3 regions of the Micromonospora sp. NPDC049240 genome follow, and region 3 is predicted to be linked to each of the others. Evidence: riboswitches for the same ligand, from Rfam matches in the RefSeq annotation. Region 3 holds a riboswitch; each other region holds the start of a gene.
The links. Region 3 has a riboswitch for cyclic di-AMP ahead of AB0B02_RS10205 (NlpC/P60 family protein). Riboswitches for the same ligand answer to the same signal wherever they lie in the genome.
Positions count from the first base shown of each region.

Region 1: it holds a riboswitch for cyclic di-AMP, as region 3 does, so the genes downstream of both, AB0B02_RS02085 (hypothetical protein) here and AB0B02_RS10205 (NlpC/P60 family protein) in region 3, are expected to answer to the same signal.
Region 2: it holds a riboswitch for cyclic di-AMP, as region 3 does, so the genes downstream of both, AB0B02_RS15675 (hypothetical protein) here and AB0B02_RS10205 (NlpC/P60 family protein) in region 3, are expected to answer to the same signal.

Region 1 is NZ_JBEZCX010000001.1:434,718-436,970, forward strand. Features, by position in the region: gene AB0B02_RS02080 (YibE/F family protein) at 1-551, shown strand, start outside; cyclic di-AMP (ydaO/yuaA leader) riboswitch at 706-837, shown strand; gene AB0B02_RS02085 (hypothetical protein) at 841-1,866, shown strand; gene AB0B02_RS02090 (carbonic anhydrase) at 1,923-2,253, opposite strand, start outside.
Region 2 is NZ_JBEZCX010000009.1:114,721-116,973, forward strand. Features, by position in the region: gene AB0B02_RS15670 (cation diffusion facilitator family transporter) at 1-506, shown strand, start outside; cyclic di-AMP (ydaO/yuaA leader) riboswitch at 649-779, shown strand; gene AB0B02_RS15675 (hypothetical protein) at 784-1,872, shown strand; gene AB0B02_RS15680 (hypothetical protein) at 1,952-2,253, shown strand, end outside.
Region 3 is NZ_JBEZCX010000005.1:279,939-282,191, forward strand. Features, by position in the region: gene AB0B02_RS10200 (peptidoglycan recognition family protein) at 1-592, opposite strand, end outside; cyclic di-AMP (ydaO/yuaA leader) riboswitch at 825-960, shown strand; gene AB0B02_RS10205 (NlpC/P60 family protein) at 974-2,008, shown strand; gene dcd (dCTP deaminase) at 2,080-2,253, opposite strand, start outside.

The DNA.
Region 1 (2,253 bases), on a different contig from region 3:
CCACCACGCTCTCCATGTTCCAGGGCGGCGTGGACCTGCACGGGCTGCTGCTGGCCGGCATCATCATCGGCTCGCTGGGCGTGCTGGACGACGTCACGGTCACCCAGGCGGCCACCGTCACCGAGCTGGCGCACGCCAACCCCGACCTCTCCCGACGGCAGCTCTACCGGGCGGCCACCCGGGTGGGCCGGGCGCACATCGCGTCCACTGTCAACACCATCGTGCTGGCGTACGCGGGCGCCTCGCTGCCGCTGCTGCTCCTGCTGGTGGCCGACTCCCGCCCGGTGAGCGAGATCCTGACCAGCGAGTTCCTCGCCCAGGAGATCGTCCGCAGCGCGGTGGCGACCCTCGGTCTGATCGCCGCCGTACCGCTCACCACCGCGCTGGCCGCGGTCGTGGCCACCGCCGGGCGGCGCGGGCCGGCGGCCGGGGCGTCGCCGCCACCGCCGGGCCGGCCCCCGGCGGCCCGCGGCGAGGCGCTGGAGGCGCTCGGCGGGACGCCGACCGAACGGTGGCCCGACCGCCGGGGAAGTACGGATGTCGCATGGTGACACTCCGCAGCGTGACGGCGCGCGTGAAACGCGATGCTGGTCACGCTGGGCAATGTCGAATTCTCGCGATTGGTCGGCTTCCGGGCGTAGATCCCCGGTCGACATCTCGGGTAACCTCGCTGCCGGTCACCGCCGAAGGCGCGCACCCGCGCCTGCGGTGCCGCCGCCCAATCGCCTCCGGGCGAGCCGGGGAACCAGGTACATGGGGTGAATCCGCGTCAGCGGTAGGGGCCGCTTCCGTCCCGAACCCGTCAGCTAACCCGGTCGGCGGCCGACGGAAGGGAACACTGTGACGGCACCCCTGCGCCGCTGCTTGACACCCGTGGTGGCCGTGCTCGCCGCGCTCGCCGTGCTGGTCGGGCCGACCCCGGCGTCGGCGGCTCCGCACACCGCCGCCCCCAACCCCTCGGGGCACTCGGAGGACGACGACCCACCGCTGATCAGCGAGGCCGTCACCGCCGCCAACCGGGCCTACCTCCAGGCCAAGTCCAAGCTGGACACGTCGCGCAAGCGGCAGCTCAAGCTCGCGCTCGAGGTGAAGGCGGCGCAGAACGAGCTCGACGCGCTCAGCCCGCAGGTCACCGAGATCGCCGCGCAGTCCTACCGCACCGGTCGGGTCGGTGCGATGGCGATGCTGCTGGAGAGCGACTCGCCCGACTCGTTCGTCCGTCGGGCCAGCGCCCTGGACGAACTCAACCTGTTCAACGGGCAGCGGCTCGCCGCCATCAACGCGGTGAAGACGCGCGCCGAGCAGGCCAAGATCGCGCTCGACGCCGAGGTGCGCGAGCAGGAGAAGCAGACGAACGCGATGGCCCGCGAGAAGGTCGAGGCGCAGAAGGCGCTGAAGCTGGTCGGCGGGCTGGACTTCACCGGTGGCCTGGTCTCGGCCACCTCCCCGGTTGCCAAGATCGGCCCCGGCCGCACCGCCGACGGCGGGTGGAAGTCCGAGTCGTGCAGCGAGAACGACCCGACCACCTCCGGCTGCGTCACGCCGCGCACGCTGCACGCGTACAAGGAGGTCAAGCGCGCCGGCTTCAACCGCTTCGTGGGCTGTTACCGCCCCGGCGGGCCGTGGGAGCACCCCAAGGGCAAGGCGTGCGACTGGTCGTTGCAGAACAGCGGCTTCTCGCCGTGGCACAACAACGACACCCGCCGGTACGGCAACGAGGTGGCCGCCTTCCTCATCCGTAACGCCGACCGACTGGGCATCTACTACGTGATCTGGAACCGGCAGATCTGGTTCCCGGCGACCGGCTGGAGTTCCTACAGCGGGCCCTCGAACCACACCGACCACGTGCACATGTCACTGCTCTGACGCGTACGCGAGAAGGGGCCGCCTCCGGGCGGCCCCTTTCGTGTGTCCGGGGGTGGTCAGCCGGCGAGCGCCGGGTCCGCCGGTGCGGCCGGCGCGGGCACCGGGGCCGGGGACTGCGCCACCGTCCGCACCTCACCGCCGCTCAGCCGGTACGACATGCCGGCCACCGAGCACGCTCCCGCGGCCACCCGCTCGGCGAGCACCGTCGAGCGGGCCAGCAGGGTCTCCACGGTCTGCGCGATGTGGACGTCGATGATGCCGTCGAGGTCCTCGACCTCCTGCCGGGCGGCCCGGAGCAGGCTGGGCGAGACGGCGTCCACCACAGCGCCCAGGTGCCCGGCCGGCGCGGAGCCGGTGCGGACCGCCTCGCGGGCCGCCTGGACCGCG
Region 2 (2,253 bases), on a different contig from region 3:
ACATCGCCGCGTTCGCGCTGCTGCGCTCCGGCGCCCAGGAGAGCATCAACCTGCGCGGCGCGTACCTGGAGGTGCTGGGCGACCTGCTCGGCTCGCTCGGCGTGATCGGCGCCGCGCTGGTCATCGCGGTCACCGACTGGTGGTGGGCCGACCCGCTGGTCGCGGTGGCGATCGGTCTGTTCATCCTGCCGCGCACCTGGCGGCTCGGCCGGGCCGCGGTGCGCATCCTGGTGCAGGCCGCGCCGGAACACCTCCAGGTGACCGCCGTGCACGACCGGCTGACCGCCGTGCCCGGCGTGGCGGAGGTGCACGACCTGCACGTCTGGACGCTCACCTCCGGCATGGACGTGGCCTCGGCGCACCTGACCACCGATCCGGGCGCGGAGGTCGCCACCGTGCTGGCCGCCGCCCGGGCCGCGCTGCACGAGGACTTCTCGATCGATCACGCCACGTTGCAGATCGAACCCGGAGCGTCCGCCGGCGCCTGCGGCCCGACCGGCTGGTAGTTAGGACAGACTTAAATTCGAGTGGCTATTGTTAGCTTATGCCGGTTTTGCCCGGTATCCGGTTCCGGGTGACGGAGCCGGCTCCGGGCAACGCCGGTAGGCTCGGTCGCGGCCGACCCGCAGGCGTCATCCGGCGCCGACGGAGCGGCCGTCGCCTAATCGCCCGCGGGGCGAGCCGGGGAACCACGTACGTGGGGTGCATCCGCGTCAGCGGTAGGGATCTTCCGTCCCGAACCCGTCAGCTAACCCGGTCGGCGGTTGACGGAAGGACACGTGAATGCCCCCAGTGGCACCTGTACGACGGACGGCCGCCCGGATGGCGGCCCTGCTCGTCGCGATGCTGACCCTCGGCCTCGTGACGGCGCCGGTCTCCCCCGCCTCGGCGGCGCCCCCGACCGGCCGGCTCGCCGCCGCGCCCGGTGACGACGACGAGGGCGGCACGCCGGCGCTGCGCGCCAAGCTCGATGCCGCCAGCAAGGGCTGGCTGGAGGCCAAGGCCGCGCTGAGCCGGTCGGTGACCCGGCAGAAGCAGCTCAACGAACGACTCGTGACGATCGACGCGGAGCTGGTCGAGCGCGACGCCAAGGTCGGTGAGATCGCCGAGGTGGCGTACCGTACCGGCCGGATGGGCACCGCCGCGGCGCTGCTCGGCAGCACCAGCCCGGAAGGCTTCATGGACCGGGCCGCCGCCCTGGAGACGGTCGCCGCGCACGAGGACCGGACGCTGCGCGAGCTGATCACCACCCGCGACGAGGCGATCCGCACCCGTACCGCGCTCGACGGCGAGGTCCGCGAGCAACGCAAGCAGGTCACGGTGATGGCCAAGCGCAAGGAGCAGGCCGAGCAGGCGCTGGAGGAGGCCAACAACCGGCCGTCCGCCAGCAGCGGCGGCGGCAGCAGCAGCGGCAGCGGGATCCGGGGCACCTCCACCGCGAACGCGAAGCCGGCCAAGCGCAACTCCGACGGCTCCTGGCCGGCCGAGTCGTGCAGCGTCAACGACCCGACGCCGGCCAGCGGCTGCATCACCCCACGTACGCTGCACGCGCTGCAACAGGCCAAGGCCGCCGGCTTCACCCGGTACGTCTCCTGCCACCGGCCCAGTGGCTCCGGCGAGCACCCGAAGGGTCGGGCCTGCGACTTCGCGGCCCAGAAGAGCGGCTTCGGCGGCGTGGCCAGCGGCGGCGACCGGACGTACGGCAACAACCTGGCCGCGTACTTCGTGCGCAACGCCGACCCGCTCGCCGTGCTCTACGTGATCTGGTTCAAGCAGATCTGGCTGCCCAGCAGCGGCTGGAAGTCGTACAGCGGGGGCAACGGCGACCCGTCCAGCGACCACACCAACCACGTGCACCTGTCGGTCTACTGAGCACTACGCCCCACGACGTACACCGGGTGTCGTCGCGCGGCCCACGACGTGGGCCGCGCGACGGGGCGACGATCGGGACATGAGACGACTCTCCCCCGCCGGCCGCAAGGCGCTGCTCACCGCGCACCTGGCCACCTCGCTGGGCTGGCTCGGCACCGACCTGACGCTGCTCGCGCTCGGCGTCGCCGGGCTGCGGGGCGCCGATCCCGACGTGGTCTACCCGGCGGCGGCGCTGCTGGTCACCTGGCTGTTCGCACCGCTGAGCGTGGCGGTCTGGCTGATCGGGACCGCCAGCGCGCTGCTCACTCCGTGGGGCCTGCTGCGCTGGCGATGGGTGCTGGTGAAGTTCGCGCTCACCACCGTCATGCTCGGCCTGGTGCT
Region 3 (2,253 bases):
AGCGGGCCACCGCGCCGTACCAGGCCGCGACGTCGCTGCCGGCGCCGACCGGCCCACCCAGTGCCTTCTGGTACGACGCCAGCAGCGCCGCGCCGCCGCGGATGTTCGCCGCCGGGTCGGTGCGCAGCGTCTGCGCGTCCAGCCCGGTGAGCGTGGCGGCGGCGTCGAGCGTCTGGAGCGAGGCGGCCGGCAGCGGCGTCTCCCGGGTCGGCGCGGCGGCGGTGGCCGGGTCGAGCCGGAGCGGGCGGGCGTCGTCGCCGCGCGGGTCCTCGTCCTCGTCGACGTGGGCGCTGCCCGGCGTGGCCAGGACGTGCGCGGCGTCGGTCAGGTGCATCGGGCCGTAGCCGCCGCTGGTGCTGGGCTGGCCCGGGTGGGTGTCCCACCTCGACTCCAGGTAGGAGACACCGAGCAGCACGTTCTGCGGTACGCCGTACTCGGCCGCCGCGGCTGCGTACTGCTGCTGACGGTCGCCGGTGGGCCGGTCCGCCTGCGGCGCGGCGCTCACCGGGCCGGTGGTGGCAAGCGCGGTGGCGGTCGCCACGGCGGCGGCGAGCAGTATCCGTCTGCTCGGCGGCGGGGCTGTGAGGTGCATCGAACCTCCTGGACAGGGATGGGGGTCACTGCGTTCCCACCCTCACGCCAGCCACCCGTGGGGGTCAATACCTTTCCAGGAGGCAATCCAACGCGAAGAAAATCTCCATTCACGTTCGTGCGGCGCATCCGGTACGGAGTGTCACGGCCGTTCGGGTTGCGGATCGATAACGGGAATCCTTACTCTGGTCAGTCGTCGGCCGCATGTTTCACCGTCCAGCCCGGTCGGTGACGGCCCGACACCGCCGAGTCGCCCACGGGCGAACCGGGGACCCAGGTTCCTGGGGTGAATCCGCAGCCACTGCGGTAGGGCGCTTCCCTTCCCGCCCGAACCCGTCAGCTAACCCGGTAGGCGGTCAGGCAGAAGGAGTACGGACGCCCGGTGGCCCACCATGCCCCGCGGCCGACGTCGAGCCGGTCGGTCGACCGGTCCGCCGCCGTGCCGCGTTTCCGCTGGTCCCGCTTCACCACCACACTCGCCGCCCTGGTCGGCGCCGCGGTCGTCCTGACCGGTGGCGCGACGGCGGCGCACGCGGAACCCTCGGTCGCCGAGATCGAGGCCCAGATCGACCGCGACTGGAACAAGCTCGAACCCGTCATCGAACAGGTCAACGCCGTCCGCGGGCAGCTCGCGGTGCGCCGCAAGCAGGCCGACGCGCTCGGCAGGCAGATCGCCCCGCTCCAGGCCCGGGTAGACGCCGCGCTCGGCCAGGTCGGCGGGCTCGCCGCCGACGCGTACAAGGGCGACAACCTCTCCACCGTCAACGCGCTGCTGGGCAGCCGTTCGCCGAGTGAGCTGGTCACCGGCCTGGAAATGCTCGACCGCTTCGCGCACCACCAGCAGGAGCAGGTCCGCGACATCGCCGCGCTGCGCGACGAGCTGGCGGCGAAGAAGAAGCCGCTGGACGCGATGGTCGCCGACCTGAGCCGCACCGAGGCCCAGCTCGCGGCGAAGAAGAAGCAGATCGACGCCGAGATCGCCAAGCTCCAGAAGCTGCGGCTCAAGGTGTACGGCAACGGTGGCGGCGGCCCGCTGCGCCCGGCCCCCTGTCCCGCCGGATACCCGGGCGGCGCGGCCGGGGTGGCGGTCAAGTTCGCCTGCGCCCAGATCGGCAAGATCTACGTGTGGGGCGCGGCCGGCCCGGACCACTTCGACTGCTCGGGCCTGACCATGGCCGCCTGGGCGAAGGCCGGGGTCTCGCTGCCGCACAACGCCCGCCAGCAGCACGACGTGACGAAGCGGGTCAGCCGCGCCGAGCTGCGCGCCGGTGACCTGGTCTTCTACTACGGCGACCTGCACCACGTGGGCATGTACGTCGGGGACGGCTGGGTGGTGCACGCCTCCCAGTCCGGCAAGCCCATCACCATGAAGCGCGTCGACGACGGCGACATCAACAGCTACGGCCGCCCCGGCTGAGGTGTAAGGAGGGGCCCCCTGTTAACGCATTCCGCATAACAGGGGGCCCCTCTTCACAACCACGCTCGGCGTCAGCGGGTCGGCCAGGTGCGCCAGCTCTGCCAGGACCGGCTCGGCGTCGGGCCGCGTTGGCCCTGGTAGCGCGAGCCGTAGACGGCCGAGCCGTACGGGTGCTCGGCCGGCGACGAGAGCCGGAAGATGCAGAGCTGGCCGATCTTCATGCCCGGCCAGAGCGTGATCGGCAG